4 regions of the Geobacillus sp. Sah69 genome follow, and region 2 is predicted to be linked to each of the others. Evidence: riboswitches for the same ligand, from Rfam matches in the RefSeq annotation. Region 2 holds a riboswitch; each other region holds the start of a gene.
The links. Region 2 has a riboswitch for S-adenosylmethionine ahead of mtnK (S-methyl-5-thioribose kinase). Riboswitches for the same ligand answer to the same signal wherever they lie in the genome.
Positions count from the first base shown of each region.

Region 1: it holds a riboswitch for S-adenosylmethionine, as region 2 does, so the genes downstream of both, metK (methionine adenosyltransferase) here and mtnK (S-methyl-5-thioribose kinase) in region 2, are expected to answer to the same signal.
Region 3: it holds a riboswitch for S-adenosylmethionine, as region 2 does, so the genes downstream of both, AP057_RS13420 (methionine biosynthesis PLP-dependent protein) here and mtnK (S-methyl-5-thioribose kinase) in region 2, are expected to answer to the same signal.
Region 4: it holds a riboswitch for S-adenosylmethionine, as region 2 does, so the genes downstream of both, AP057_RS12665 (methionine ABC transporter ATP-binding protein) here and mtnK (S-methyl-5-thioribose kinase) in region 2, are expected to answer to the same signal.

Region 1 covers NZ_LLKS01000056.1:54,661-61,963, reverse strand. The annotation lists gene AP057_RS13360 (Rpn family recombination-promoting nuclease/putative transposase) at 1-894, shown strand, start outside; gene pckA (phosphoenolpyruvate carboxykinase (ATP)) at 1,019-2,605, opposite strand; SAM riboswitch class I at 2,825-2,939, shown strand; gene metK (methionine adenosyltransferase) at 3,069-4,280, shown strand; gene AP057_RS13345 (gamma carbonic anhydrase family protein) at 4,303-4,851, opposite strand; gene AP057_RS13340 (tetraprenyl-beta-curcumene synthase family protein) at 5,190-6,299, shown strand; gene AP057_RS13335 (class I SAM-dependent methyltransferase) at 6,357-6,944, opposite strand; partial or broken gene AP057_RS16585 (hypothetical protein) at 7,055-7,279, opposite strand.
Region 2 covers NZ_LLKS01000019.1:296,317-303,619, reverse strand. The annotation lists gene AP057_RS03370 (pyridoxal phosphate-dependent aminotransferase) at 1-758, opposite strand, end outside; gene AP057_RS03365 (carbon-nitrogen family hydrolase) at 855-1,670, shown strand; SAM riboswitch class I at 1,764-1,932, shown strand; gene mtnK (S-methyl-5-thioribose kinase) at 2,018-3,205, shown strand; gene mtnA (S-methyl-5-thioribose-1-phosphate isomerase) at 3,275-4,342, shown strand; gene AP057_RS03350 (sugar ABC transporter substrate-binding protein) at 4,329-5,492, shown strand; gene AP057_RS03345 (sugar ABC transporter ATP-binding protein) at 5,489-7,039, shown strand; gene AP057_RS03340 (ABC transporter permease) at 6,981-7,303, shown strand, end outside.
Region 3 covers NZ_LLKS01000057.1:3,042-10,344, reverse strand. The annotation lists gene AP057_RS13455 (DUF421 domain-containing protein) at 6-866, shown strand; gene AP057_RS17595 (hypothetical protein) at 887-1,057, shown strand; gene AP057_RS13450 (thioredoxin family protein) at 1,197-1,517, opposite strand; gene AP057_RS13445 (hypothetical protein) at 1,646-1,882, shown strand; gene AP057_RS16615 (YjcZ family sporulation protein) at 1,959-2,087, shown strand; gene AP057_RS13440 (stage VI sporulation protein F) at 2,214-2,471, shown strand; gene AP057_RS13435 (GNAT family N-acetyltransferase) at 2,589-3,023, opposite strand; gene AP057_RS13430 (YjcG family protein) at 3,020-3,544, opposite strand; gene AP057_RS13425 (esterase family protein) at 3,583-4,311, opposite strand; SAM riboswitch class I at 4,504-4,614, shown strand; gene AP057_RS13420 (methionine biosynthesis PLP-dependent protein) at 4,814-5,917, shown strand; gene metC (cystathionine beta-lyase) at 5,921-7,099, shown strand.
Region 4 covers NZ_LLKS01000054.1:12,497-19,799, forward strand. The annotation lists gene AP057_RS12660 (ISLre2-like element ISGsp3 family transposase) at 131-1,498, shown strand; SAM riboswitch class I at 1,731-1,840, shown strand; gene AP057_RS12665 (methionine ABC transporter ATP-binding protein) at 1,929-2,957, shown strand; gene AP057_RS12670 (methionine ABC transporter permease) at 2,947-3,615, shown strand; gene AP057_RS12675 (MetQ/NlpA family ABC transporter substrate-binding protein) at 3,631-4,482, shown strand; gene AP057_RS12680 (hypothetical protein) at 4,587-4,772, opposite strand; partial or broken gene AP057_RS12685 (carboxymuconolactone decarboxylase family protein) at 4,844-5,240, shown strand; gene sufC (Fe-S cluster assembly ATPase SufC) at 5,472-6,251, shown strand; gene sufD (Fe-S cluster assembly protein SufD) at 6,269-7,303, shown strand, end outside.

The DNA.
Region 1 (7,303 bases), on a different contig from region 2:
CCGCGAATCGATCACGACCGGTTGTTCAAAGAGCTGCTGTCGACGTTTTTCGAAGAGTTTTTGCTTCTTTTCTTTCCCAACGTGTACGAGCACATCGACGTTCGCCACCTTTCTTTCCTCACAGAAGAACTGTTTACCGACGTGACGGCCGGAGAGAAGCATCGCGTCGACTTGTTGGTCGAAACGAAGATGAAGGGGGAGGAAGGGCTCATCATCGTCCATGTCGAACACCAAAGCTACGCACAGCGGACCTTCCCCGAGCGAATGTTCCTCTACTTCAGCCGCTTGTTTCAAAAATACCGCCGCCGCATTCTTCCGATCGCCATCTTCAGCTATGATGAACACCACGATGAACCTTCCTCATTGGTCGTCCAGTTTCCGTTTTTGACCGTTCTCGACTTCCGCTTTCTGACGGTGGAGCTGCGCAAACTGCCGTGGCGCGCGTACATCCGCCATGACAATCCCGTCGCCGCTGCCTTGTTAAGCAAAATGGGGTATAATGAAGAAGAAAAGGTCGAAGTGAAAAAAGAATTTTTGCGCATGCTCGTCCGCCTTGAGCTCGATGAGGCGAAACAGCGGCTGTTGTTCGGTTTTTTTGAAACGTATTTGCGGTTGTCCGAAGAGGAGGAAGCCAAACTGCGAAACGAGGTGAGCCAAATGGAAACGAAGGAAGCGAAGCAAGTGATGGAGCTCATCGTCTCGTACGAACAGCGGGGAATGGAAAAGGGAATTCAACAAGGAGTCAAACAAGGGATGAAGCAAGGGCGCCAAAAAGGGATTGAGGAAGGGAAAATCGACATCGCGAAGAAAATGTTGGCGAAAGGGTACGATGTCGACACGATCCACGAGCTGACCGGGCTGCCGGCGGAAAAGATTGAACAGCTGAAGAAGTAAACCCGCCTTCGCATTGTCGTCGACCTCCAATCGTACAAAAATCCCGGGGGATCGACGACAATCATTTTATGCGTTCGAAAAAACAGCCGGACAGGGAACGGCTCCCTGTCCGGCTGGGTTCTTGTTACACGAGCGGTCCGCCGAGTTTTTCGATGGACGGATCGATGTGGGCGAATTTTTGGAAGTTGGCGCGGAATTTTTGCGCTAGCTCTTTTGCTTTTTGTTCGTATGCTTGTTTGTCGGCCCATGTGTTTTGCGGCTGCAGGACGTCATCCGGCACGCCCGGGACGCGGGTCGGGATGGCGAGGCCGAAAATCGGATCTTTGACCGTTTCGACGTTGTCGAGCTCCCCTTTGACGGCGGCTTGCACCATCGCCCGGGTGTAGGCGAGCTTCATGCGGCTTCCGACGCCGTACGGCCCCCCTGTCCAGCCGGTGTTGACCAAAAAGACGCGGACGTTGTGTTCGGCGATTTTTTGCCCGAGCATTTCCGCGTACTCAACGGCCGGGCGCGGCAAAAACGGTGCGCCGAAGCACGTTGAGAACGTTGCTTCCGGTTCGGTGACGCCGCGTTCGGTGCCGGCGAGCTTGCTTGTGTAGCCGCTTAAGAAATGGTACATCGCCTGTTCGCGCGTCAGCTTGCTGATCGGCGGCAGGACGCCGAACGCATCGGCTGTCAAAAACACGATCGTGGACGGATGGCCGGCGACGCTCGGGTCGATGATGTTTTGGATCGCCTGAAGCGGGTAGGCGGCGCGTGTGTTTTCCGTCAGCGTGCCGTCGTCGTAATTCGGCACCCGCGTCGCGTCATCGAGAACGACGTTTTCGAGCACCGCGCCGAAGCCGATGGCGTCAAAAATTTGCGGCTCTTTCTCGCGCGATAGCTTGATGCATTTCGCATAGCAGCCGCCTTCGATGTTGAAAATGCCGCGGCTTGACCAACCGTGTTCGTCATCGCCGATCAAGCGGCGGTTCGGGTCGGTCGAGAGCGTCGTTTTTCCCGTTCCCGACAAGCCGAAAAAGAGGGCGACGTCGCCTTCCTGCCCGACGTTGGCCGAGCAGTGCATCGGCAGGATGCCTTGTTCCGGCAGCACATAGTTCATGACCGAGAAAATCGATTTTTTCATTTCGCCGGCATACTCGGTGCCGCCGATCAACACGGTGCGCCGTTCAAACGAGATGATGATGAACGCTTCCGAGCGCGTCCCGTCCACCTTCGGGTCGGCTTTAAAGTTCGGCGCGCAAATGACGGTGAATTGCGGCTCGTGCGCGGCGAGCTCCTCGGCGCTCGGGCGGATGAACAGCTGATGGACGAACAAGTTGTGCCAGGCGAATTCGTTGACGACTTGAATCGGCAGCCGGTATTTCGGATCGGCGCCGGCAAAGCCTTTAAAGACGAACAGTTCATCTTGTTTCATTAAATAATCGAGCACTTTGTCGTACAGTTTCTCAAACGTTTCCGGAGACATCGGCTGGTTGACCGTTCCCCAGTCGATCGTTTGCTTCGTGGACGGTTCTTCGACGATGTATTTGTCTTTCGGCGACCGCCCCGTGTACTTGCCGGTTGTCACCGCGACGGCTCCGGTGTGGGTCAGCCGTCCTTCGTTCCGTTGCAGGACTTTCTCGACGAGCTCGGCGACGGACAATTGGTGATGTACGTACGGTTTTTGTAGCAATAAATCAAGCTTATTCGTCATGTTTGCGATCCCCATGTTCAAAACCTGCCTTCTTTTTGTAATCACTCTTGAAAATAGTATAACACATTTTTATTAATAGCCCATACTAATTGCGTGGGTTTTTCAAACTTTATTTTTGCCCAATGTGTCGATTTCCTTGAGGAAATAATTTTCTCGGCTGGAAATGATAAAAAATGAATTTTGATAGTTGACTTTGCCGATTCCGTTGCGATAAGATAAGTCATTGAACGGATACTCTTATCCCGAGCCGGTGGAGGGACAGGCCCGATGAAGCCCAGCAACCGTCACAACTGGACATGTGTGAAATGGTGCTAACCTGTGGCAAGGCGCAGTCCTTGAACGATAAGAGTGAAAGGAAGCAATACGATTGCCATGACCTTTCCTCAGCCGTTACAGGAAAGGTTTTTTATATTGCGAAGGGAAAAAGGGAAATGAGTTCCGTGTCGCCACATTATGCCAAGAGGAGGAAACAAACCGAATGTCAGCCAAACGCCGCTTGTTTACTTCAGAGTCTGTGACGGAAGGACATCCGGATAAAATTTGCGACCAAATTTCTGACGCCATTTTGGATGCCATTTTGGAAAAAGATCCGACCGCCCGCGTCGCCTGCGAAACGAGCGTCACGACCGGGCTGGTGCTCGTGAGCGGGGAAATCACGACATCAACATACGTGGACATTCCGCGCATCGTCCGCGATACGATCCGGGAGATCGGCTACACGCGCGCCAAATACGGATTTGACGCTGATACGTGCGCGGTGCTGACGTCGATTGACGAACAATCGCCGGACATTGCGATGGGGGTGGACCGGGCGCTCGAGGCGCGCGAAGGTCAGATGACTGATGAGGAAATTGAAGCGATCGGCGCCGGCGACCAAGGATTGATGTTTGGGTTCGCCTGCAATGAGACGGAAGAATTGATGCCACTGCCGATTTCGCTTGCGCACCGCTTGGCGCGCCGATTGGCGGAAGTGCGCAAAACGGACGTCTTGCCGTACTTGCGGCCGGACGGGAAAACGCAAGTGACGATCGAATACGATGAAAACGGCAAACCGGTGCGCGTCGATACGATCGTCGTTTCCGCGCAGCACCATCCGGAAATTACGCAAGAGCAAATCGAGCGCGACATTAAAGAGCAGGTCATCAAGCCGGTCGTGCCCGCGGAGCTGCTTGATGAGAACACGAACTATTTCATCAACCCGACAGGACGGTTTGTCATCGGCGGTCCGCAAGGGGATGCTGGGTTGACGGGGCGCAAAATCATCGTCGATACGTACGGCGGCTACGCCCGCCACGGCGGTGGCGCGTTCTCGGGCAAAGATCCGACGAAAGTCGACCGCTCGGCAGCGTATGCGGCCCGCTATGTCGCGAAAAACATCGTCGCGGCAGGACTGGCCGACAAATGCGAAGTGCAGCTCGCCTACGCGATCGGCGTCGCCCGTCCGGTATCGATTTCCATTGATACATTCGGCACCGGCAAAGTGTCGGAAGATATTTTGATTGAGGTCGTGCGCAGCAACTTCGATCTCCGCCCGGCGGGCATCATCAAAATGCTTGACCTGCGCCGCCCGATTTACAAACAGACGGCTGCTTACGGCCATTTTGGGCGTACGGACATCGACTTGCCGTGGGAGCGCACTGATAAAGCGACGACGCTGAGAGAACAAGCGCTGGCGCTGGCGGACAAGTGATGAAAGAAAAAGAGCTGCCTGATCACGGTAGCTCTTTTTTGTCGGCGCACGATGTCCGCTGTTGCTGCAGCGCTTTGTAATACTGCCCTTTCTCGACATATTCGCGGCGGATGCGCTCCATTTCGCGGATATCGTCTTCCGTCAGTTCGCGGACGACTTTCGCCGGCCGGCCGAGGGCGAGCGTGTTGGGTGGAATTTTTTTGCCCGGCGGCACTAAACTGCCGGCGCCGATAAACGCGCCTTCCCCGATTTCCGCGCGGTCCAAAATGATTGAGCCCATGCCGATGAGCGCGTTTTTGCGAACGATGGCGCTGTGCAAAATGACTTGATGGCCGACCGTCACCCCGTCCTCAATGATAAGCGGATTGTTTGGACTTTGATGCAAAATTGAGTTATCTTGAATATTGACCCGGTTGCCAATCACCGTTGGTGCCACATCGCCGCGAATGACGGTATTGAACCAAATGCTTGTCTCTTCGCCGATCACGACATCGCCGGTGATCGTCACATAGTCGGCGATAAAGGCGGAGGCGGCAATTTGCGGCGTTTTGCCTTTGTATGGGTAAATCATGGGCGTTCGTTCCTTTCTGTTGCAAAATCGATCGTTCACCATGTATTGTACAACGCTGCGTCCAAATCGCCAACGAAAGCGAGCGCGCCTAATCGGGATTGGTGAAAAATGTTTCGTTTCGCCCGATGAGTGGTTGGGATCGGGGAAGAAGATCCGATTTCAAAAAGCTTCTCAACGTGAGAAGAACCGTTGTTGAGCGGCTTTTTCATTCCGTCGCCAACCCTTTTATGATTTGCCCCGGCCGCATTGATGGCAATACTGGAAGACGAGATCGCAAGCTGTTCAGACGCGAAACAATTTTGGTTGCCGATAAGATGGAAATGCTAGGAGACGAGACCATGGTGTTTGCACCTGAGGTGAACCGATTGAACATTCCGAAAAACCCCATCGCCTTGATGAAAATGGTGTATCGTGACGTGCTTCCGCTTGTCCACCGCGAGCTTGCCTATTGGCGGCGCCAGGCCGAGCGCATTCCCGACCCGGAGCTTCGGCGCCAGGCCTTGGCGAGCATCGCGTCGAAAACGTTCCATTGCGAAGGCGGCTCCATTTTGGCGCTTTTGGCCGGAGAAAACATGGAGGATTGCATCCGCTTTATCGTGGCTTACCAGACGATTAGCGATTATTTGGATAATTTGTGCGACCGCAGCACCTCGCTCGATCCGCTCGACTTTCGCGCCTTGCACGATTCGATGCCGGACGCGTTGACAATCGGCGCCGAGCCGTCGAACTATTACCGCCATCGCCGCGAACAGGAAGACGGCGGCTATTTGCCGGCGCTTGTCCGCACGTGCCAAGAGGTGCTCAAGACGGTGCGCCATTATGAGACGATCGCCCCATTTTTGCATGAATTGGCCGGATATTATTGCGACTTGCAAGTGCATAAACATGTCGAAGCGAGCGAGCGGGTGCCGCGGCTGGAGAAATGGTTCGCGCAATACAAAGACGCCTTGCCGCCGATGGAGTGGTATGAGTTTTCCGCCTGCTCCGGTTCGACGCTCGGTATTTTCTGTCTCGTCGCCTATGCGTTTGGCGAATCGCTGCCGCCGGAGATGGCGAGACAAGTGCGCGACGGTTATTTTCCATACATTCAAGGGCTGCACATTTTGCTCGACTATTTGATCGATCAAGAGGAAGATCGAGCCGGCGGCGATTTGAATTTTTGCTTTTACTATCCGAATGAAACGGTGATGCTTGAGCGGCTTTGCCATTTCATCGAAGAGGCCGACCGCCATGTCGGCGCCCTTCCGCACGGCCAGTTTCACCGCCTTATTCACCGAGGGCTTCTTGGGTTGTATTTGTCGGATGCCAAGGTGAAAAAGCAACGCGGTCTGCACCGGCTGGCGCGCCGGCTCGTCCGCGCCGGCGGGGCGGCGTCGATGTTTTTTTATTGGAACGGAAAAGCGTACCGCTTTTGGCAGGAGCGACAAAAACGGCTGTCCTTTTCGTAAGGGCAGCCGTTTGCTTGTACTGGCGAGAGCAGTGGTTCGTCGGCGGATCGGACGGAATCAGGCGCTCCCATCCGCCCGATTCTCGAGTGCGATCAAAAACGGCGGGTTGTTTTGCCGATTGATGAATTCGTATTTCAAGGCATGGACGCGCCGTTGATCAAGAAAGCGGACGTAATCAAGGAGCGCGTCGCGTTCGCGCTTTCCCTCCGGATGGCCGTGGTAGACGACAAGAACGATGATGCCGCCCGGCTTTAGGATGGAAAGAAGCTGCTCGACCGCTTGAATCGTCGATTCCGGCTGGGTGGCGATTTGCTTATTGCCGCCCGGCAAATAGCCGAGGTTGAACACGGCGCCGGCGATGCGTCCGTGAACGGAGTTGGGGAGCGTTTCGAGCAGCAGGCTATGGCTTGTCTGAAACAGCGTCACCCGCCCGTCCAGCCCGTGTTCGGCGAGGCGGGCTCTGGCCGCCGCGATCGCTTCGGCTTGAATATCAAAACCAAACACATGCCCGCGCTCCCCGACGAGCTCGGCTAAAAAGACGGTGTCATGGCCGTTGCCAACCGTCGCATCGACGGCGATGTCGCCTTCGTTGACTGCTTGATCAAGCAAAAAGCGGGCAAACGGCAAAATATTCATGATGGCCATGCGTTTGCCACCCCCTGTTCGCGCCGCTTTCCTTGAAAGCTGTCCCGCCGCTTGAGTTCAGCGTCAATGGCGTTTAGCCCTTCCCATTTGTTGACGCTCCACATCGGGCCAAAATCGCCCGATCTGGCGGCGCTGCAAAACGTGCAGTCGCCATACGTCACCGTCCCATCGCGGTTCGGGCAGTCAAACCTGCCGTCAAGGGCGACTTTGAACACGTTTGGGCCGAACGTTTGCTGCAAATGGCAGTTCCATGTGTGATACCGTTTTCCGTCGGCGGCATATGGAAATGGGATTGCGTTTGTCACGGCCGTTCTCTCCTTGTGCTGAAATGGCATCATCCTTGCATTGTACCACGGATG
Region 2 (7,303 bases):
AACGCCACGCGCCAGCCGGCCATATTGTACGTTTTCGAGAACGTGTAGATTTCAACGCCAATGTCTTTCGCCCCGTCCACTTCTAGAAAGCTGACCGGCTTTTGGCCGTCAAAGCCGATCGCGCCATAGGCAAAATCATGCACAACGGCTATGCCGTACTTTTCCGCAAATGCCACCGTTTCAGCAAAAAACTCCTTCGTCGCCGTCGCGCCGGTCGGGTTGTTCGGATAGTTTAAAAACATCAGTTTCGCCCGGTCGGCCGCCGCCCTGGGAATGGCCGAATAATCCGGCAGAAACTCATTCTCCGCGACAAGCGGCATCATTTCCATCCGCGCGCGGGCGAGCGCGATTCCCGACCAATAGTCCGGATAACCCGGGTCCGGGACGAGCACGACATCGCCCGGGTTGACGAGGCAAAGCGGCAGCTCGACAAGCCCGGCTTTGCCGCCGAACAAGATGGCGACCTCGCGGGCCGGGTCGATCGTCACCCCGTACTCGCGCGCGTAAAACGCCGCTACGGCTTTTTTCAAAAACGAGTAGCCTTGAAACGGCGAATATTTATGGTATTTCGGATTGGCCGCCGCCCGCTGCATCGCCTCGACGATATGCTTTGGCGTCGGCTGATCCGGATTGCCCTGCCCTAAGTTGATCACATCATAACCCGCCTTGATCTTCGCACCGACTTTCGCCACGAGCGAGGCGAAAAACTGCTTCGGCAGCTGTTCAAGCAGTTCGGAAAAGGGAAATTCGATCGTCATCGTCCACACCTTCTCAAACATTCTTGAAATTCTAGTGCAACATCATATATCGTTAAAAGCAAAATGTAAAGAAAATTTTTTCCGAGGTGAACGCTCATGACGATCCGCATCGCCTGCCTGCAGCTTGACATTGCATTTGGCGATCCAGCAAAAAACGAACAGCAAGCCGAACAGGCCGTGGAATCCGCTGCCAAAGACGGCGCTGACATCATCGTGCTGCCAGAGTTATGGACGACCGGCTACGATTTGACGCGCCTGGATGAAATTGCCGACGAAGGCGCCGAACGGGCGAAGGCGCTCGCTTCCCGATTGGCGCAAACGTACGGCGTCCATTTCGTCGCCGGTTCGGTCGCCAAAAAAACAGCCGCCGGCGTGACAAACACGATGATCGTGGCCAACCGCCATGGCCAAATCGTCGGCGAATACAGCAAGCTTCACCTGTTCCAATTGATGGATGAACATTTGTATTTGCAGCCGGGAAACGAGCCAGGCTTGTTCTCGCTTGACGGGCTGCCGTGCGCTGGGGTCATTTGCTATGACATCCGATTTCCGGAGTGGATTCGCGCCCATGCGTTGGCCGGAGCGGAAGTGCTGTTTGTCGTCGCCGAATGGCCGCTTCCCCGCCTTCACCATTGGCGGACGCTCTTGATGGCGCGGGCGATTGAAAACCAATGCTATGTCGTCGCTTGCAACCGGGCCGGACGCGACCCGAACAACGTCTTCGCCGGCCATTCGCTCATCATCGACCCATGGGGCGAAATTATCGCCGAGGCGGACGAGAAGCCGGGCATTCTCTCGGCCGACATCAATCCCTCGCTCGTTGCGGACGTCCGCGCACGCATCCCGGTGTTTGCCGACCGCCGGCCGCACGATTATGAAGAGGCGGCAAAAAAATTTTTCAAAACGTATTGACAATCCGCCAGCCCAACCTGTATCATTCGAATCAAGCAACCAAACGATTGTTAACATCGTGAAAATTGCAAAAACTTAATAGCTAGATCGGTACTCTTATCAAGAGTTGGCTGAGGGAATTGGCCCAATGAAGCCCAGCAACCGACCGTAATGCTATCGTGAGATAGGGCGCACGCCAAAGGCGGCGCCGGAAGCGAACCGCTTCCGCAGGGCACGGTGCTAAGTCCAACAGAAAGACCGATGTCTTTCTGAAAGATAAGAGGCGCGAAGACGATGCATCTTCAAGCCTCTTTCCGTATGCGAAAGAGGCTTTTTCATTTGCCAAAACCTAAAGGGGGAACGTGAAAATGACGATTGTCCAATCCACTGTTTACGAACCGCTCACCGAACAAAAAGCGACCGCCCTCGCCGTCCGCCTCGGCCTATTCCGAGACGGGGCGCCGCTTGTGTGCCGCGAAATCGGCGACGGAAACTTAAACTTAGTCTTTCATATCGTCGATCAGGAAACGAAGCAAGGCGTCATCATCAAACAGGCGCTCCCGTACGCGAAAGTCGTCGGCGAAAGCTGGCCGCTCACGTTAAAGCGCGCGGTTATTGAAAGCAACGCGTTGCGCACGTTTGCCAGCTATGTACCGCAATACGTGCCGAACGTCTACTATTCTGACGAATCGCTTGCCATTACCGTGATGGAAGACTTGTCCCGTCTGCAAATCGCCCGCAAAGGGTTGATCGAAGGGAAAACATTTCCGCTTTTGTCCCGGCATATCGGCGAATTTATCGCCAAAACAGCGTTTTACACATCCGATTTCGGCATGAACCAGCAAGAGAAAAAGAAATTGGCGCAAAGCTTCGTCAATCCGGAGCTGTGCAAAATCACCGAAGATCTCGTCTTCACCGATCCATTTTTCGACCATGACACGAACAACTTCGAAGACGAGCTGCGGCCGGACGTCGAAACGCTTTGGAATGACGACCGCCTCCGTTTGGAAGCGGCGAAGTTGAAGCGCAAGTTTTTAACCGAAGCCGATGTGCTTCTGCATGGCGATTTGCATACCGGCAGCATTTTCGCAAGCACCGACGAAACGAAAGTAATCGACCCGGAATTCGCTTTTTACGGCCCGATCGGCTTTGACCTTGGACAGTTTTTCGCCAACTTGCTGTTAAATGCGTTGTCCCGCCCTGACGTTGAGCGCCAACCGCTCTTTGATCACATCGACCGGACCTGGGACGTCTTTGCGTCCATATTCTCGGAGCTTTGGCGCACCAAAAGCATCGAGACGTACGCCGCAACACCGGGCTTGCTTGACGAAGTGCTCCGGCATGCGTTCATCGATGCTGTCGGCTTTGCCGGCTGCGAAGTCATCCGCCGGACGATCGGCCTCGCCCATGTGGCCGACCTTGACGGCATCGAGCAGAAAGAAGCCCGCCTTGCCGCCAAACGACACGCGCTCCGCCTCGGCCGCCGCCTAATTGTCGAGCGCAACGAGCTGACCGGAACGGACGGCTTCCGCCGAGTGTTTGCAGAAACCGAATAGTAACACGGCGACGACCGGCCCAGTGCCGGCCCGGATCAACGGAAAATGTGAAAAGAAAGGAAGACGACGATGGACACCTTTGCCATCCCGCGCTCTGTCGAGTGGCGCGAGACGCATATCACGATTTTAAACCAACAAAAATTGCCATTGGCAACAGAATATATCGACCTGCATACGCTTGAAGACGTGTACGATGCGATCGCCTCGCTGAAAGTGCGCGGAGCGCCGGCGATCGGCATCACCGCCGCTTATGGTCTGGCGCTCGCCGCCTCGCATTATAAAGCGGAAACGGTCCACGAGTTCCATAGCCGCCTAAAGCAAGACCGCGATTATTTGGCAAGCGCCCGCCCGACGGCCGTCAATTTGGTTTGGGCGCTTGACCGGCTCACTGCCGCCGCCAAAGACGCCGCCTCAGTCAACGAAGCGAAAACGGTGCTTATTCACGAGGCAATACGCATCCAAATCGAGGACGAAGATGTCTGCCGCCGCATCGGCGAACATGCGTTATCGCTTTTTCGCCCAGGCGAGCGGGTGATGACGATTTGCAACGCCGGCTCGATCGCCACCGCCCGCTACGGCACGGCGCTCGCCCCGTTTTATTTGGCGAAAGAGAAAGGGATCGAGTTATCCGTGTACGCCCTTGAGACGCGCCCCGTTTTGCAAGGAGCGCGTCTGACCGCCTGGGAGCTGATGCAAGCAGGCGTCGACGTCACGCTTATTACGGACAACATGGCGGCGCAAACGATCAAAGCGAAAGGGATTCGCGCCATTATCGTCGGAGCCGACCGGATCGCACAAAACGGCGATACGGCGAACAAAATCGGCACGTTCGGCCTCGCCTTGCTCGCCAAATCGTTTGGCATTCCGTTTTACGTCGCCGCACCGTTGTCCACCATCGATTTGGCGACAAAGACAGGGGCAGACATCCCGATTGAAGAGCGCCATCCGGATGAAGTGACCCATCTGGCCGGCGTGCGCGTCGCCCCGGAAGGCGTCAACGTGTATAACCCGGCGTTTGACGTGACGCCAAACGAACTGATTACCGCGATCATTACCGAAAAAGGCATCGTCCGCGGCAGCTACAGCGCGGCACTGCCAGCGTTATTTGCAAAGGAGGAGCAGCATGAAACGATTTAAGGCCTTATCGTTCCTTTCTCTTCTTTTCTTTGCCGTGTTCTCCGTCTTGGCCGGCTGCACGAACGAGCAAGACGCCGTGAGCTCTAAGCCGGCCAACGAAACGAAGCAAACGGCCATCCAAGGCGACACCGTCTCATCCAACAGCCAAACCGCATCGAGCAGCGAACAGGCGGCCATCCCGGAGAAGCTGAAAAAACCGGTGAAGATCGCCGCCATTATGCAAATGTCCATCGGCACGTTCTCGTCGCAATACATCGCCGGCGTCAAAGAACAAGTGCAAAAGTTCGGCGGCGAAGTGCAAATTTACAACGCCGACAACGACTTGACGAAAATGGCCTCATACGTAGAAACGGCCATCACGCAAAACGTTGATGCCATTCTGCTTGATCACGGCCGCGCTGATGCACTCGAAGGCCCGGTGAAAAAAGCGGTTGAAAAAGGCATCCCGGTCGTCGCCTTTGACAACGATTTGAACATTCCCGGCGTCACCGTCATCGACCAAGACGACTACAGCCTCGCCTGGAAAACGTTAAAAACACTCGCCGAAGATTTAAATGGAGAGGGCAACATCGTCACGATTTGGGTCGGCGGTTTTACTCCAATGGAGCGGCGCCACGTCATTTATGAGGCGTTCAAAAAACGCTATCCGAACATAAAAGAAGTCGCCAAGTTCGGTACGGCGAGCGCCAACACGGCTTTGGACACGCAAACGCAAATGGAGGCCATTTTGAAAAAATATCCGAACAAAGGCGACATTGACGCCGTCTTCGCAACTTGGGACGAGTTCGCCAAAGGAGCGACGCGCGCCATCGAGCAAGCCGGGCGTACGGAAATCAAAGTATACAGCATCGATTTGAGTGACGAAGACTTGCAAATGATCCAAAAACCGAACAGTCCGTGGGTGGCGACAACAGCGACGGATCCGGCGGAAGTCGGCCGCGTTCAGGTGCGGTTCGCCTATCAAAAAATCGCTGGCGAGAAAACGCCGAACATTTACTCGCTCGAGCCGCATTTAGTAAAACGGACCGACTTGCCCGATAAGCAAGTATCGATGAACGAGCTTTCGCAATACATCCCGGGCTGGGGGCAATCGAACGTCGCCATCTCGCCATGGATGAAAACGTTGGAAGCTCAGGTGAACAAAAAATGAACAGGCTGTCAATGCGAGGCATTGAAAAATCGTTTGGCGCGGTGCGCGTGCTTGACGGCGTGGACTTTTCCGTCCGTCCAGGCGAAGTCCACGCCCTTTTGGGCATGAACGGCGCCGGCAAAAGCACGCTCATGAACATTTTGGCCGGCGCCATTCCTCCCGACGCCGGCACGATCACGATCGATGGCGTCAACTGCACCTTTTCGTCGCCGCTTGACGCGAAACGAGCCGGCATCGGCTTCGTCGTCCAAGAGGTCGACACGGCGCTTTTCCCAGGATTGCCCGTTTACGAAAACTTGGCGGCTGATGAGCTCGCTGATGTGAAGAAACAGCCGATCCGCTCGCTGCGCCGGGAAAAAGAACGGGCCGCTGCTCTGCTTCGCCGCGTCGGCCTTGCCATTTCGCCGGCAAAGCTCGTGCGCGACTGCTCGCTCCATGAAAAACAGCTGATCGTGCTCGCCAAAGTGTTGTCATCGAATGCGCGCTACATCATTTTGGACGAACCGACCGCCGCCTTGAGCGAAGCCGAAACGAAGCGGCTGTTTGCCATCATCACGGAACTGAAACAGCAAGGCGTCGGCTTTATTTACATCTCTCATAAACTGAAAGAAGTGCAGGAAATCGCCGACCGGTTGACGATTTTGCGCGACGGCCGCGTCGTCTACCATGGTTCCGCCCGCGGTTTGCCGCTTGAAGACATCGTCCTTCATATGACCGGAACAAGGCGAGCCGCCGCCATGAAACAAACGCGCGCGCATGGAAGCGACATCGCGTTTGCCGCCCTCGGAATTTTGATCGACAAAACCGGGACAACAGTCGACCTATACGCCCACCGCGGCGAAATCGTCGGCATCGCCGGCTTGGTCGGCGCCGGCAAGACGGAGCTTGCCGAAAGCCTCATCGCCCACCGGAACACATCCGGCGAGTGGGAAATTGATGGCAGACGCTATGTGTTCTCATCGCCTTATGAAGCCATCGACGCCGGCCTTTGCCTCATCCCGGAAGAACGGCGCAAACAAGGGCTGTTCTTGCCCGAGTCAGTGAAAACCAACATCACCGTCCGCCTCCTTTCCCGGCTGTCGCGCTGGCAATGGATCAGCCGAAGGAAGGAAACGGACGCCGCCGACGAACTTGTCCGCTCGCTCGGCATCCATCCGCCGTTGCCTTCGACCGCTGTCCGCCACTTAAGCGGCGGCAACCAGCAGAAAGTCGTCATCGGCAAATGGCTGAACACAAACGCGCGTGTTTTTCTATTCGACGAGCCTACGAAAGGAATCGATGTCCACGCCAAACAAGAGGTGTTTTCCATCATCCGTGCTCTCGCCGATGAAGGAAAAACAGTACTATATTTTTCGAGTGAATTTCACGAGCTTCTTGAGGTGTGCGACACCATCTACATCATGGCTGACGGCCGGCTGCTCACCCGCCTGCCGGCCGCAGAACTAACCTATGAACAGCTTGTGTACTATTGCAGCGGAGGTGAGATCGATGAGCCAGCCAGCCGTTTCCACAGCGCCGTCGAAAAAAGCGGCGCCGTTCATTCTTGAATTTTTGTATAAACATGGCACACTGCTTGCCATTTTGGCTGTAATCGCCTATTTTGGCCTGACACAAGACCGGTTTTTTACCTATGAAAACTTCAGCGACATTTTGCGTTCCATTTCCATCGTCACCTTGGTGGCCATTGGCATTACATTTTCGCTCATCGTCGACGGCCTCGATTTGTCGGTCGGTTCGACAGTGAGCTTGGCGACGATTGCCAGTGCGGCGGCGCTTGTCTTGCATCGCCAAGAAATTTTCGTCACCTTGCT
Region 3 (7,303 bases), on a different contig from region 2:
GATCGATGCCTATATGGTTAGAAACCGCCATTCGTTCGATTTGCATTTTAATCGGGTTGTTTGTGATCACCCGCATTCTCGGCAAAAAGCAATTATCAAAATTGTCGTTTTTTGAATACATCGTCGGCATTACCGTCGGCGATATTGCTGGAACGATGTCGGTCGATTTAGGAATTTCGTTGCAAGAAGGCATCACCAGCATTTTGATTTGGTCGCTGTTTCCAGTGGCTGTCGCTCGTCTCTCGCTGCGCAACAAGAAATTTCGCGATTTTGTCGAGGGCAATTCCACGGTTTTTATTAAAAACGGCAAAATTTTAGAGGAAAACTTGAAACGGGAGAAATATACGGTTGACGAGCTGCTCGAACAGCTGCGCAAAAAAGATGTGTTCCGCGTCGCCGACGTCGAGTTTGCGGTGCTTGAGCCAAACGGCGACTTGAACGTGTTGCTGAAGCGGGAAAAGCAGCCCCTCACCGTCGGAGATGTGTTCCCAAACCCACCGCGGGAAAAAGAGCCGCAAACGGTCATTATGGACGGCATGATTTTGGATGAGCCACTCGCTACGATGGGGCTTAGCCGCGGCTGGCTGAAGGAACAGCTTGACAAACAAGGAGTGGCGATTGAAAATGTGTTTCACGCCCAAGTCGATTCATACGGACAGCTGACGATCGATTTGTACGATGATAAGATCCAAATTGCCGAGCCGCAGGAGAAAAAGCTGCTCTTGGCCGCGATGAAAAAAATGCAGGCTGATCTGGAGCTGTATGCGTTGCAGACGAATTCCGAAGAGGCGAAGGCGCTGTATGAACGAAACGCCGCAAAAATGGCAGAGCTTGTGCAAAAAGTCGAACCGCTCTTGCGAAACTGATGACACAGGAGTAAAAGACGATGGAAGACAAACGGATAAAAACGACGGATGAGGAAATTCAAGTCCAATTGAAACCAAACGACCGCTCCGAGCGGACGCGGACGACCGATGAGGAAATTTCGATTGAATTCATGTTTGACAGCCCGCAGCTGATGCGCCAGCCGAAAGACTACGACGAAACTGAATATTGACGGTTTCCGTTTCCACAATCAGCGATCCATAAGGAGCTGTCTGTTCATTCGCATGGCTGTCCGAGAAGGAAAGCTTCCTTCTCGGACAGCCTCTTTTTGTTGCCCTTCTTCTCTGGCGAGGCAAGGATGCCGCCCCGTCTTACTCCGGCAGGGACTGCAAAAAGGCGCGCACTTCTTCCGGCGTTTTCGCATCAGCGCTATGCAGATGGGCGATTTTTTCCCCGTTTCGGAACACAAGAAGACTTGGAATGCCAAGCACTTGGTACTTATCACTAATATCTGGAAACTGATCTCGGTCGATTTCGAACCAGTCGTACTGCCCGTAATCGCGGATGATGTCATCGATGAACATGTTCAGGCGCACGCAGTCTGGACACCAAGTTGTGTAAAACTTCATAATCGCTGGCTTATCGCCGGAAATGGCCGCCTCGAATTGCTCAACTGTTTCAATTTGTCTCACATTCGTTCCCTCCCTTTCATGTTGCCGTTCATCTTTACTTTACCATATGGCAAGGCAAAAAAAGAACGGGGACGCCTTCACCTCGGGCAGTCGTTTTTGCATACAACAGTAAGAAAGGAGGGGAAAGTGTGAGCAAAGAGTTGGAAAAAGCGCTCGAAAATTGGGTTGCGTCGCGCAAAGAAGGGCATGAAACGTTCATCCGTCTGTTTGAACAATGGGGAAAGGACTTTAACAAACAGCTGCAAGAAATCGAAAAATTGAACAATGGATTTTTAAAAAGTGTACAAGGCAACTTGGACTACATCGAGCAATGGTTTGCGAAGAAGGAGCGGGAATTTGCCGAGCTGTTCCGCCGATTTGGATGACAAAATGGCCTTTGCGCCCATACGCTCCGCTAAGCCGGTGAATACGATACAGTAAACGGAGAAGGAGGTGAACATTATGATGGGCTTCTGCGGTTATGGTTATCCTTACGGCTACGGCTATGGCGGTGGCTATGGCGGTGGCTTTGTGCTGATTGTCGTGTTGTTCATTTTGTTGATTATTGTCGGCGCGGCATTTGTCGCCTAACGGAAAAAGCGAATGGGATACGGGCCGTTTCGGCGCCACGGAGCGGCTCGTATTTTTCTTTCCCTAATTTGATGCACGCCGAGGCGGGAGCATCATACGATATAGCAGGGAGAAGGAGGCAGAACGATGGATCAGCAATTTTTTAAAAACATCGAACAGAAAACAGGTGTCAATATGAAAGACGTTTTTGAGCTCGCCAACTCGCTGCAAAACGCCAATTTCAGCGATGAAAAAACGGTGCGCCAAGTGGTGAAGCGGGTGGCGCAAATTGCCAACCGGAAAGTGCCAAAAGAACTTGAGGACCAAATCGTCAAGGCGATCGTCCATAACGGCAAACAAATTGATTTGAACACGATCGCCAATATGTTGAACAACAAAAAGTAAGCAAAAGGGAGCTTGCGTGCGCACAGCTCCCTTTTGCTCTGCTTGGCTCAGGAGAGCGAAACGATGTTCGATGATCCCAAGCCTTGGATCAGTGTAGACGAGGCTGTTCTATGGCCATCATTCGAGCGATTTCACCATCGTGACATGTGGGATGCCGGCGTCCATAAAGACGCCGGAGACGGTCGTATAGCCGAGCTTTTGGTAAAACGGTTCTGCGTGCGTCTGGGCGTTCAGTTTCGCCGTTTTCGCCCCTTTTGTTTTCGCAAGCTGCTCCAACGCCTCCATCACCATCCGGCCGACGCCGCGGCCGCGGTAAGCCGGCAAAACGCAGATGCGCTCCGCTTTGCCAACCCCTTCATCGACCAGGCGAAACCGGCCGGCTGCGACTGCTTGTTCGCCATCGTATAGGACGAGATGGAACGATTCATGTTCAAATGCATCGATTTCTTCTTCTTCCGGCACGTTTTGCTCTTCGATGAATACAATCCGACGGACGCGCAACGCGTCTTCATACAACGCGCGGTCTTCCGTTGTTCCAATGGCGACGTTCATTCTCCCGTTTCCTTTCCTCCAACGATAAAGGTTTCATAGACAGTCCATGATCCGTTCTCGAGCTGGTAAAGAAGGTGGAACCGGTCGACCGTCTCTTCAAAATGGACGTTTTGCAGCCGCAGTTGGCTGTAGACGTCAGCGTATTCCGCATTCGGCAAATCGCGGCCAATTGTAATGTGCGGCACGAACACGAATTCCGGCTCCCCGGCAAACAAGCCGCTGTGCAGCTGCTCGTGCAACCGTTCCAGCACTTCGTTTGGCTCGACTTTCAAATAAATGATGTGGCTTGTCGGGTAAAACGAGCTGAATTTCGTCACTTTGATCGGAATTGGCTCCGTTTCCGCTGCGATGCGGCGCAGCTCTTTCGTCATTTCTTTGATTTGCTCCTCATCCGCCTCAAACGGGTATTTTAATGTAATGTGCGGCGGGATGAGGGCGTAATGGCTGTCGTACCGCTTCCGGTACGAGTTGGCGAAGTCTTGAATCCGCTTTGGCGGAAAAATGACAATGACGTACTTCATTCCGCTTTCCCTCCTTCAGATGGTTCGTTTGCCGTTATTTACAGCGACAAAATGGCCGATACCGCCCGGGGCACATCCGGCTGCCAATACGTCCATGCATGCCCGCCGGCAAATTCATGGTACGTGTAGGAAAACCGCTTTTCGATCAATAAGTCCCGTGCGGCCCGGTTCGGGGTGATAAAATCGCGTACATGGCCGTCCGTCGTTTTGACCGCCGTTTCTTCTGCGCCGATGGAATGGTAAAGGGAAAGAAGCGACGGGGCGCGGAACGCGCGGATGCGTTCGAGCACCGAGTCGTCAATGTAAGGAGACTGCATGGCGATTTTTCCAAATGTATGCGGATACAACAGACCGGCTAGAAGCGACACGGTTCCTCCCAGCGAATCGCCAATCAGCGCTCGTCCTTTGCCCATTTGATACGTCGGCAGCTCGCGATCCAAAAACGGCGCGAGCTCATGGGCCAAAAAGCGGATATAGGCTTCGTTTTTTCGACCGGCTGGGTGGTATTTCTCGTAGCGGTCGCTGACGTTCCGGTACGGGATGCCGACAACGATCGTTCGGTCGATCGTTCCTTCGTCCATGAGCGTCTCGATCACGCTTTTGATTTTTCCGTACATAAAATAATCCTTGCCGTCTTGCGCGATTAATAAAGAATATTTATGCAACGGAGAAAAATTGCTTGGCAAGTAGACAAGCAACCCGATTTCTTCTTGCAGCTCCCTGCTGTAAAGCGTATAATCGCGCATCGTTCCTGTTGCTGTCGCCATGATCATCCTCCATGAAAGCGCAAGTTCACTTGTTATTGTAACATATTTAGGCAAAAAGATGTTAACGAAGGGCTCGAATTTTTCGTGAACTTGCCGAACATTGGCGCCGGCAAAAAAATGACTTGCAAAAATGGCCGGAATGCGTTACATTTTTTAATAAATTAACAATTAACAAAATTAAATACGCAGCGGTTCTTATCAAGAGAAGCGGAGGGAACTGGCCCAATGAAGCTTCAGCAACCAGCCGCCCGACGGCCAGGTGCTAAATCCAGCGAATTGAGCATTCAATTCGGCAGATAAGAAGAAGCATGACCATGTTCGTATGGAAAAGTCTTCTTCTTAGAAGACTTTTTTTATTTACTCAAGCGGCCGCTCCCTCAACCGAGAGGCGTCGAGGATCAAGGCCCTCGGCTGCTGCTTGACCAACAGCGGCGCTTCGTTGGGCGTTAAGTGGTTGGCCGTTGATCCATGATGGAATTTTCAACAGAAGGAGAGAGATGAGGTGGAGAAACTAGAAACGTTGTTAGCGCAAATTGGCAACCGGAGCGAAACGGTGACGGGGACGGTCAACCCGCCAGTTTATTTTTCCACCGCCTACCGTCATGCCGGCATCGGGGAGTCGACCGGGTTTGACTATATCCGCACCGGCAACCCGACGCGCAAAATCGTCGAAGAAGCGATCGCGAGACTGGAAGGCGGCGACCAAGGCTATGCGTTCAGCTCCGGCATGGCCGCCATTCAGACAGTGCTCGCCTTGTTTGAGAGCGGAGACGAGTTTCTCGTATCGGCCGACCTTTACGGCGGGACGTACCGCCTGTTTGAGCGCGGCTGGCGCAAGTACGGTCTCGGCTTTCATTACGTCGATTTTGCCGATCTTGATGCTGTGGAAGAAAAAATCACGGAAAAAACGAAAGCCATCTTTTTGGAAACGCCGACGAACCCATTGATGCAGGAGGCGGATATTTCGGCGGTCGCCAAGCTCGCCAAACGGCATGGGCTTTTGTTGATTGTTGACAACACGTTTTATACACCGGTGATTCAACGCCCGATCGAACAAGGCGCCGATATTGTCATCCACAGCGCCACGAAATATTTAGGCGGCCATAACGACGTGTTGGCTGGCCTTGTCGTCGCCAAGGGCGAGGAGCTCTGTCAACGCCTGACCGAGTATCAGAACGCCATCGGCGCGGTGTTGTCGCCGTTTGATTCATGGCTGTTGATTCGCGGGATGAAAACGTTGGCGTTAAGGATGCGCCAGCATGAAGAAAATGCGAAGCGAGTGAGCGCCTTTTTGCGCGAACATGAAGATGTCACTGATGTGCTGTATCCAGGGAGAGGCGGGATGCTGTCGTTCCGGATTGCCGATGAAAAGTGGGTGAACGGGTTTTTAAAAAGCTTGCGCCTCATTACATTCGCGGAAAGCTTAGGCGGAGTCGAAAGCTTCATCACGTACCCGGCGACGCAGACGCACGCCGACATTCCGGAAGAAATCCGCATCCAAAACGGTATTTGCAACCGACTGCTCCGCTTCTCGGTCGGCATCGAGCATGCGGATGATTTAATCGCCGACTTGGCGCAAGCGTTCAAACACATGAAAGAGGTGTAAGCGATGGAACGGGAATGGTCGTTTTCAACGAAACTGCTCCATAATGAATGGAAAGTCGATCGCCACACGGGAGCGGTGAGCGTGTCGATCCAGCACGCCTCCACGTTCCATCAGTTCGATTTCGATTCATTCGGCAAATACGACTACAGCCGCTCCGGCAACCCGACGCGCGAGGCGCTCGAGGAAACGATCGCGGCGTTAGAAGGCGGAACGCGCGGGTTTGCGTTCGCTTCTGGCATGGCGGCCATTTCGACGGCGTTTTTGCTCTTGTCCCGAGGCGACCACGTCCTCGTGACCGAAGACGTCTACGGCGGCACGTACCGGATGATTACGGAGGTGCTCGGCCGCTTTGGCATTGAATATACGTTTGTCGATATGACCGATTTAAACGCAGTAGCGGAAAACATCCGGCCGAACACGAAAGTCATTTATATGGAAACGCCGTCCAATCCATTGTTAAAAGTGACCGACATTCGAGGCGTCGTCAAGCTGGCGAAGGCGCATGGCTGTTTGACATTCTTGGATAATACGTTCATGACGCCGGCGTTGCAGCGGCCGCTCGATCTTGGAGTCGATGTCGTCCTTCACAGCGCCACGAAATTTTTAGCCGGCCATAGCGACGTCGTCGCCGGGCTGGCGGTCGTGAAAGACGAGGAATTGGGAAAAGAATTGTACAAACTGCAAAACGCGTTTGGCGCCGTCCTTGGCGTCCAAGATGCGTGGCTTGTGCTGCGGGGATTAAAAACGCTCCACGTTCGGCTGAAGCAGTCGTCTGAATCAGCGGCCGCCATCGCCAAGTATTTGGCTTGTCATCCAAAGGTCGAAGAAGTGTATTATCCGGGGCTGGAGAACCACCCAGGCCATGACATCCAGCGCCATCAGGCGGCCGGGTTTGGCGCTGTGCTGTCGTTCCGTTTAGCCGATGAAGAAGCGGCTCGGACGTTCGTCCGAAACGTCCGCTTGCCGGTGTTTGCTGTCAGCCTTGGGGCGGTCGAGTCAATTTTATCGCACCCAGCGAAAATGTCGCATGCGGCGATGCCAAAAGACGAGCGACTCCGCCGCGGCATTACCGCCGGCTTGCTGCGGCTGAGCGTCGGACTGGAGGATGTCAACGATTTGATCGCCGATTTTGAGCAGGCGTTGTCGTTTGTTCAGGAGCGGCCGTCAGTTTCAACGCCATAGCCATCAGCCCGCCAAGCCTTCACAGCTTGGCGGGCGGGTCAAGATGCCGCTGAGGTTGACAACAGCCGCTCCTCTTTTAACTTCCCTCCGAAAGAAGTCTCCTACTTCTAAACGTGAAGGTGCGCCAGCACCAGTGAAAGTGGGAGATGAATGTCGGTTGGCGTTAGCCAACGAATAGGATAGAATATGGCTAGAACGGACACC
Region 4 (7,303 bases), on a different contig from region 2:
TTTTGTTCGCGACGCTCGTCGGGGCCACCAAGCGAAGCGCGGTAGAAAAAAGCAAATGTCATGCAAAAAGGACTCTCTCCCTGCTATGATGGTGATGACCAACATCCATAAAACAGGAGGGAGAGAGTCCATGAAACATCTTACCACAGAATGGCCTTTATTAAAAGAGCTGGAGGAACAATTAGTCAGAACTCTTCAAAAGGTGTTCGCTGTCTTGTTGGCGGCCCTTTTGGAGGAGATTGATCAACAACTGGCGGAAGCGCGGGACAAGCGCCGGTATCAGCTGAAAGACAAACGGCCGACCACGATCCAAACGCTGTTTGGAGAAGTGACGTTTCGACGGAACTACTACTATGATCGGCAGGCGGGGGCGTATACCTTCTTGCTGGATGCCGAACTGGGCTTTGATGGAGCGCAGTCGATCAGCCCTTGCCTCGAGGAAACGGCGGTCGAGTTGGCCGTAGAGTGCTCTTCCTACCGCAAAGCGGCCCGTACGTTGGAGTCGATCGTGGGGTATGCGGTCCTAAGCCACGAGGCGATTCGCCAACTGGTGCTGGAGGCCCCTGTCTCGCTGCACCACCCTGTTTCCCAACGGCACGGCCGYGTGCTGTTTGTGGAGGCGGATGGYCTGTTRATTTCCCGCCAGGGGAAAGGGAAACGGGCGAAAGAAGAGAAAATCCTGGCGGTTCACGAYGGATGGAAACGAAACGGTTCGCAGCTCGAGCTCGTGAACCGGCGCCACTACCTCCATGAAGGGGAGGGAGACGTGTGGGAACGGTTCGAAGAGTGGCTGATGAACGAATATGCCTATGARCCGTGCCGGGACCTMTTGATCATCAACGGCGACGCGGCGTCGTGGATCACGGCCTGCCGGGAGTATTTTGGYAAGCGYGCSTGCTTTCAGCTGGATCGATTTCATGTGGCGCGGGAGCTGCGTCAGTGTCTGTCCGGCCATCCGCGTTGGCGGGAGGTGCGGAAGAAGCTGGCGAAACAAGACGAAGAGGGYCTTCTSGTGGAGCTGAACAGCGCGGTCGGCACGTTGGAGGACGAAGCGAAAGAGAAGCAGATGGCTGCCATGATCCGRCGGATCGAGTCGATGCCGGGATGCATCCGGGACTATCGGGAGTGGCTGTCGGAGCAAGGGGTGGAGACGACCGGCATGCGTCCGATGGGCCACGCCGAGAGCGTGATGAGCCGGTTTGCGCATCGGGTGAAATCCCGCCGCAGCTGGAAAGACCAAGGGCTTCGGGCGTTTCTGAGGGCGATGGCGGCCCGAATCGACGGGATTTGGCGGAGAAATGGGCAGTTGGTGGAGGAAGAAGAGACCCGAACGGCGGCCTCGGCCTCAACAAAGTCCAAGCGGATCGAACAGGCCAAACGGAAGGCCGGACGGTTATGGGCAGATGTGGTGCGTCAGAATCTACCGTGTCTGCAGCGGTCATCCGGGACGCCGATCCATCAAGCGTTGTCGGCGCTCCGGGATGGTGGTTGGGTGTAAAAAAATGGAATATCGTATCATCGCCTCAAGATGAGGGATGAGAGTCCGAAAGCGCTTACGATATGAATTCCTGAAAATGGTTCGCTAACTAGTGATTGACAACACCCGTAGTGAACCGAAAAAATGTTCTCCACAAAGTCTTGACTGACTCTTGGGTGAAATTTTTATTGACAATGTTCGACACAAGGTGATACAATCACAGTTGTAGTCAATCGAATAGGCGATTGTTGCGCTCTTATCAAGAGAGGTGGAGGGATGTGCCCAATGAAGCCCGGCAACCGTCAGCGCGTGCGCTGAAAAGGTGCCAATTCACACAAAGCGGCCTGCTTTGAGAGATAAGAGACGGAATGGTGCACAATACCTTTCTGTTCTCTGCGGGCAGAAAGGTTTTCTTTTTGCGCTCCGCCGCCTTGGGGAGGAAGGTGAAACGATGATTACACTCGAACATGTGACAAAGATCTATCAAGCGGCTAACGGCTCGGTCACGGCCGTCGACAATGTGTCGCTTGAGATTCGCGAAGGGGAAATTTTCGGCATTATCGGCTACAGCGGCGCGGGGAAAAGTACGCTCATCCGCTTGCTCAATGGGCTCGAGAAGCCGACGGGCGGCCGGGTGGTCGTCGCCGGCCGCGACATGGGGCGCATCAAAGGGCGGGAGCTGCGCAAGGCGCGTCAAGAGATCGGGATGATTTTCCAACATTTCAACTTGCTTTGGTCGCGCACAGTGCGGGAAAACATTGCGTTTCCGCTCGAGATTGCGGGTGTTCCGAAAGCGGAGCGGCAAAAACGGGTCGATGAATTGATCGAGCTCGTCGGGCTCACGGGGCGGGAAGAGGCGTATCCGTCGCAGTTGAGCGGCGGGCAAAAGCAGCGTGTCGGCATTGCCCGGGCGCTCGCCAACAACCCGAAAGTGCTGCTTTGCGACGAGGCGACATCGGCGTTGGACCCGCAGACGACCGATGCGATTTTGGACTTGCTCGTTGACATCAACAAGCGGCTCGGGCTGACGATCGTGCTGATCACCCATGAAATGCACGTCATCCGCAAAATTTGCGACCGCGTCGCCGTGATGGAAAACGGCAAAATCGTTGAGCAAGGCGACGTGTTGCACGTGTTCCGCAACCCGCAGCAGCCGATCACGAAGCGGTTCGTCAAGCAGCTCGTCGAGCCGGAGGAGACGGAAGAGGCGATTTCCCATTTGTTTGGCCAATACCCGAACGGGCTGATCGCGCAGCTGACGTTTGTCGGCGCGGCGGCCGGCCAGCCGCTCATCAGCCAGGTCGTGCGGCAATTTGCCGTCGATATGAATATTTTGCAAGGGAAAATTTCGCAAACCCATCAAGGCGCTTATGGGGTGCTGTTTGTGCACATCAATGGGGCGGCGGATGAAATTGACCGGGCGCTTGACTACATTCAACGCCAGCAGGTGGCGGTGGAGGTGATTCACGATGCTCGCTAACCTCCTGCCGAACGTCCAATGGGAGACAATGTGGGCGGCGACGGTCGAGACGCTGTATATGACGGGAGTGGCGGTGGCGGCCACTTTCGTTCTCGGAATCGTTCTTGGCTTGCTTCTATTTTTGACAGCGAAGGGCAACCTATGGGAAAACCGGTTTGTCAATACCGTGATTGCGGCGTTTGTGAACATTTTCCGCTCCATTCCGTTTATTATTTTGATCATTTTGCTCATTCCGTTTACCACCTGGCTCGTCGGGACGATGCTTGGCGCCAATGCGGCGCTGCCGGCTTTGGTCATTGGGGCCGCGCCGTTTTACGCCCGCATGGTGGAGATTGCCCTTCGCGAAATTGATAAAGGCGTCATCGAAGCAGCCCAAGCGATGGGCGCCTCAACGTGGACGATCATTTGGAAAGTGCTGCTGCCGGAGTCATTGCCGGCGCTTGTCTCCGGCATTACGGTGACGGCGGTGTCGCTCGTCAGCTATACAGCGATGGCTGGAGCCATCGGCGCCGGCGGGCTTGGGAACTTGGCGTATTTGGAAGGGTTCCAGCGCAACCATAACGATGTGACATTTGTCGCAACCGTATTGGTGTTGGTCATTGTATTTATCATTCAGCTGATCGGTGACTTTGTCACTTCGAAAATCGATAAACGATAAAGGGGGAAACAACTGATGAAGAAATGGTTGGGTGTGTTGCTCGCCGCCATTCTCGTGCTCGCTTTGGCGGCATGCGGCGGCAACAATAACGACAGCGCGGAAGGCGGCAAAGACGGCAAATTGGTGAAGTTGAAAGTCGGTGCGTCGAACGTGCCGCATGCGGAAATTTTGGAAAAAGCGAAACCGATTTTGAAAGAAAAAGGCATCGACTTGGAGATCATTACGTTCCAAGATTACATCTTGCCGAACAAAGCGCTGGCTGAGAAGCAAATCGACGCCAACTATTTCCAACACATTCCGTATTTGGAATCGCAAAAGAAAGAGTACGGCTATGATTTCGTCAACGCCGGCGGCATTCATATCGAGCCGATCGGCTTATACTCGAAAAAATACAAAAGCATTGAAGAACTGCCGGACGGCGCGACGATCATCATGAGCAACTCGGTCGCCGACCATGGCCGCATTTTGTCGATGCTGCAAGAAAAGGGGCTCATTAAGCTGAAACCGGGCATCGATAAAACGAAAGCGACGGTCAACGACATCGTCGAAAACCCGAAACATTTGAAATTTAAAGCGGACGTCGATGCTGGACTTCTGCCGCAAATTTACAAAAACGGCGAAGGCGATGCGGTTTTGATCAACGCCAACTATGCGCTTGACGCCGGTTTGGACCCGGCGAAAGACCCGATCGCCGTGGAGTCGCCGAAAAACAATCCGTATGTGAACATTGTGGCGGTGCGCAAAGGCGATGAAAACCGAAAAGAAATCAAAACGCTTGTCGAAGTGCTGCAATCGAAAGAAATTCAAGATTTCATCAAAGAAAAATACCACGGCGCCGTCATTCCAGCGGCGACAAACAATCAATAACGGAAGCGAATCGCTTCCGTTATTTTTTGCACAAAAAAGAGCCGCCCGAAAGTTCAAAACCGTTTTGGATGGAGAGACGCCGCGGCCGGTCTGTTTCCCGCGCTTCATCGGTTGTTCAAACGCGCCAGTACGGCGGCGAGCATGACGATGATGACGCAGTTTTGCAGGGCGACCACTGTCGTTAAACTGAAGATGACGTCCCCGTGTTCACCGAGAATGCTGCCGATGATGATCCATGCCAGAAACGAAGCGAAAGCGGCGGTTAAGGCAAAGACAACCCAACGAATCAATGGTATTCTCCCCTTTCCTATGATGATGGAAGTGGAACAGAACCATTCGTTTTCATCATGACATTCCGTCGATGTTGGCGAAACGGTGGTGTTTCCACACCCTTTCAATACCATTCGTTTATGCATCGGTCGAATCCTCCCTTCACCGCTACAAAGAAGGGATAGGGGCGTTCACCCAAAAAACTTCCGAACGTAGCCGAGCGGTTTAACGCGTTTACGGAAGCGTGCTTTGCCGAGGGAGCGCTGTCGAAAAAAGAAAAACAATTGATCGCCCTTGGCATCAGCTTGGCGACGCAAGATGAGTATTGCACGATTTACCATGCGAAAGGCTGCCTTGATGAAGGAGCGTCGGAACAGGAAATTTTGGAAGTATGCGCGGTGGCGGCCGCGTTTGGCGGCGGGGCGGCGATGAGCCAAGCGGTGACGCTTGTGCAAGAATGCCTCCGCGAGCTGCGGGCGGCTCACTAGACTCCGGAAAAAACGGGGTCTTTTTTTGCAAAAACTCGTACAAGCTTGCGGTTTTCGTGTAAAATAGTAAAAGGCGCTGTTTTTTCACACGGTCACAGTGAAAACAGAGCGGGAAAGTTGCACGTAGTTTTCATTTGTTATAAAATGATAATGAGAATAAAATGAGAATGAACGATCGCTAGAAGACAAGCGAGTGAATTGACTTTCAATTGAGAATTGGAGGTATGCTGCATGGCGGTATTGACGATTCGCAATCTCCACGTCGCCGTGGAGGGAAAAGAAATTTTAAAAGGAGTGGACTTGGAAGTCAAAGGCGGGGAAATCCACGCCATCATGGGTCCGAACGGAACGGGGAAGTCGACGCTGGCATCGGCCATTATGGGCCATCCAAAATATGAAGTGACAGAAGGATCGGTGACGCTCGACGGCCAGGATGTCCTTGAGATGGAAGTCGACGAACGGGCGCGCGCCGGCCTGTTTTTGGCGATGCAATACCCAAGCGAAATCAGTGGAGTGACGAACGCCGACTTTTTGCGCGCGGCGATCAACGCCCGGCTTGGCGAAGGCAACGAAATTTCGCTCATGAAATTCATCCGCAAGCTCGATGAAAAAATGGCGTTTCTCGAAATGAACCCGGATATGGCGCACCGTTACTTGAACGAAGGATTCTCGGGCGGGGAGAAAAAGCGAAATGAAATTTTGCAGCTGATGATGCTTGAGCCGAAAATCGCCATTTTAGACGAGATCGACTCCGGCCTCGATATCGACGCGCTCAAAATCGTCGCCAAAGGTGTCAACGAAATGCGCAGCAGCGAGTTCGGCTGTTTGATCATCACCCACTACCAGCGGCTGCTCAACTACATCACCCCGGATTATGTGCATGTCATGATGCAAGGGCGCATCGTCAAGTCCGGCGGTCCGGAGCTGGCGCAGCGGCTTGAGGCGGAAGGGTACGACTGGATCAAAAAAGAACTCGGCATCGAAGACGAAACGGTCGGACAAGAAGCGTAAGCGTTAGGAGGAGGACTATGGCGACAGAAACGAAAATCCCATTCGATGAAACCTACATCCGCACGTTCTCAAGCGGACGCGGCGAACCGGGCTGGCTGACCGAGCGGCGCCTTGAGGCGCTTCGGTTGGCGGAGCGGCTGCCGCTTCCGAAACCGGAGAAAACGAAAATCGACAATTGGAACTTCACTGGCTTCTCACGCCATGCCGTTGACAGTGCGCCATATGCCGGCCTCGATGACTTGCCTGAAGCGGTCAAGGCGCTCATGCAAGCCGGCGAAGGAACGAAAAATTTGTACGTGCAGCGCAACCATACGCCGGCGTATGTGTCGCTGTCCGATGAGTTGAAGGAGAAGGGCGTCATTTTCACCGACATCTTCACCGCAGCGCGCGAGCATGGCGACTTGCTGAAAAACTATTTGATGACGGCGGTCAAGCCGGATGAGCACCGCCTTGCCGCGCTCCATGCGGCGCTGCTCAACGGCGGTGTGTTTGTCTATGTCCCGAAAAATGTGGAGATTGAAACGCCGCTTCAGGCGGTCTATATTCAAGACGAAGACGACATCGCCTTGTTTAACCATGTCATCGTCGTGGCGGAAGACAACAGCCGCGTCGTGTTTGTCGAAAATTATATATCAACAAGCCGCGAAGGAAACGCGGTCGTTAATGTGGTCGCCGAGGTGTTTGCTCAAGCGAACGCAAGCGTCTTTTTCGCCGCTGTCGACCATTTGGCCAAAGGCACCACGACGTATGTCAATCGGCGCGGCATCGCCGGGCGCGATGGACGGATCGAATGGGCGCTCGGGCTGATGAATGACGGCAATACGGTCTCCGAGAACATCACCCGCCTTGTCGGCGACGGCTCGTTCGGCGATACGAAAACGGTCGCGGTCAGCCGCGGCGAGCAAGTGCAAAACTTTACGACGAGCGTCATTCATTACGGAAAGCATACAGAAGGCCACATTTTAAAACACGGCGTCGTCCGCGACAGCGCGACCTCGATTTTCAACGGCATCGGGAAAATTGAGCACGGTGCGTCAAAATCAAACGCCGAG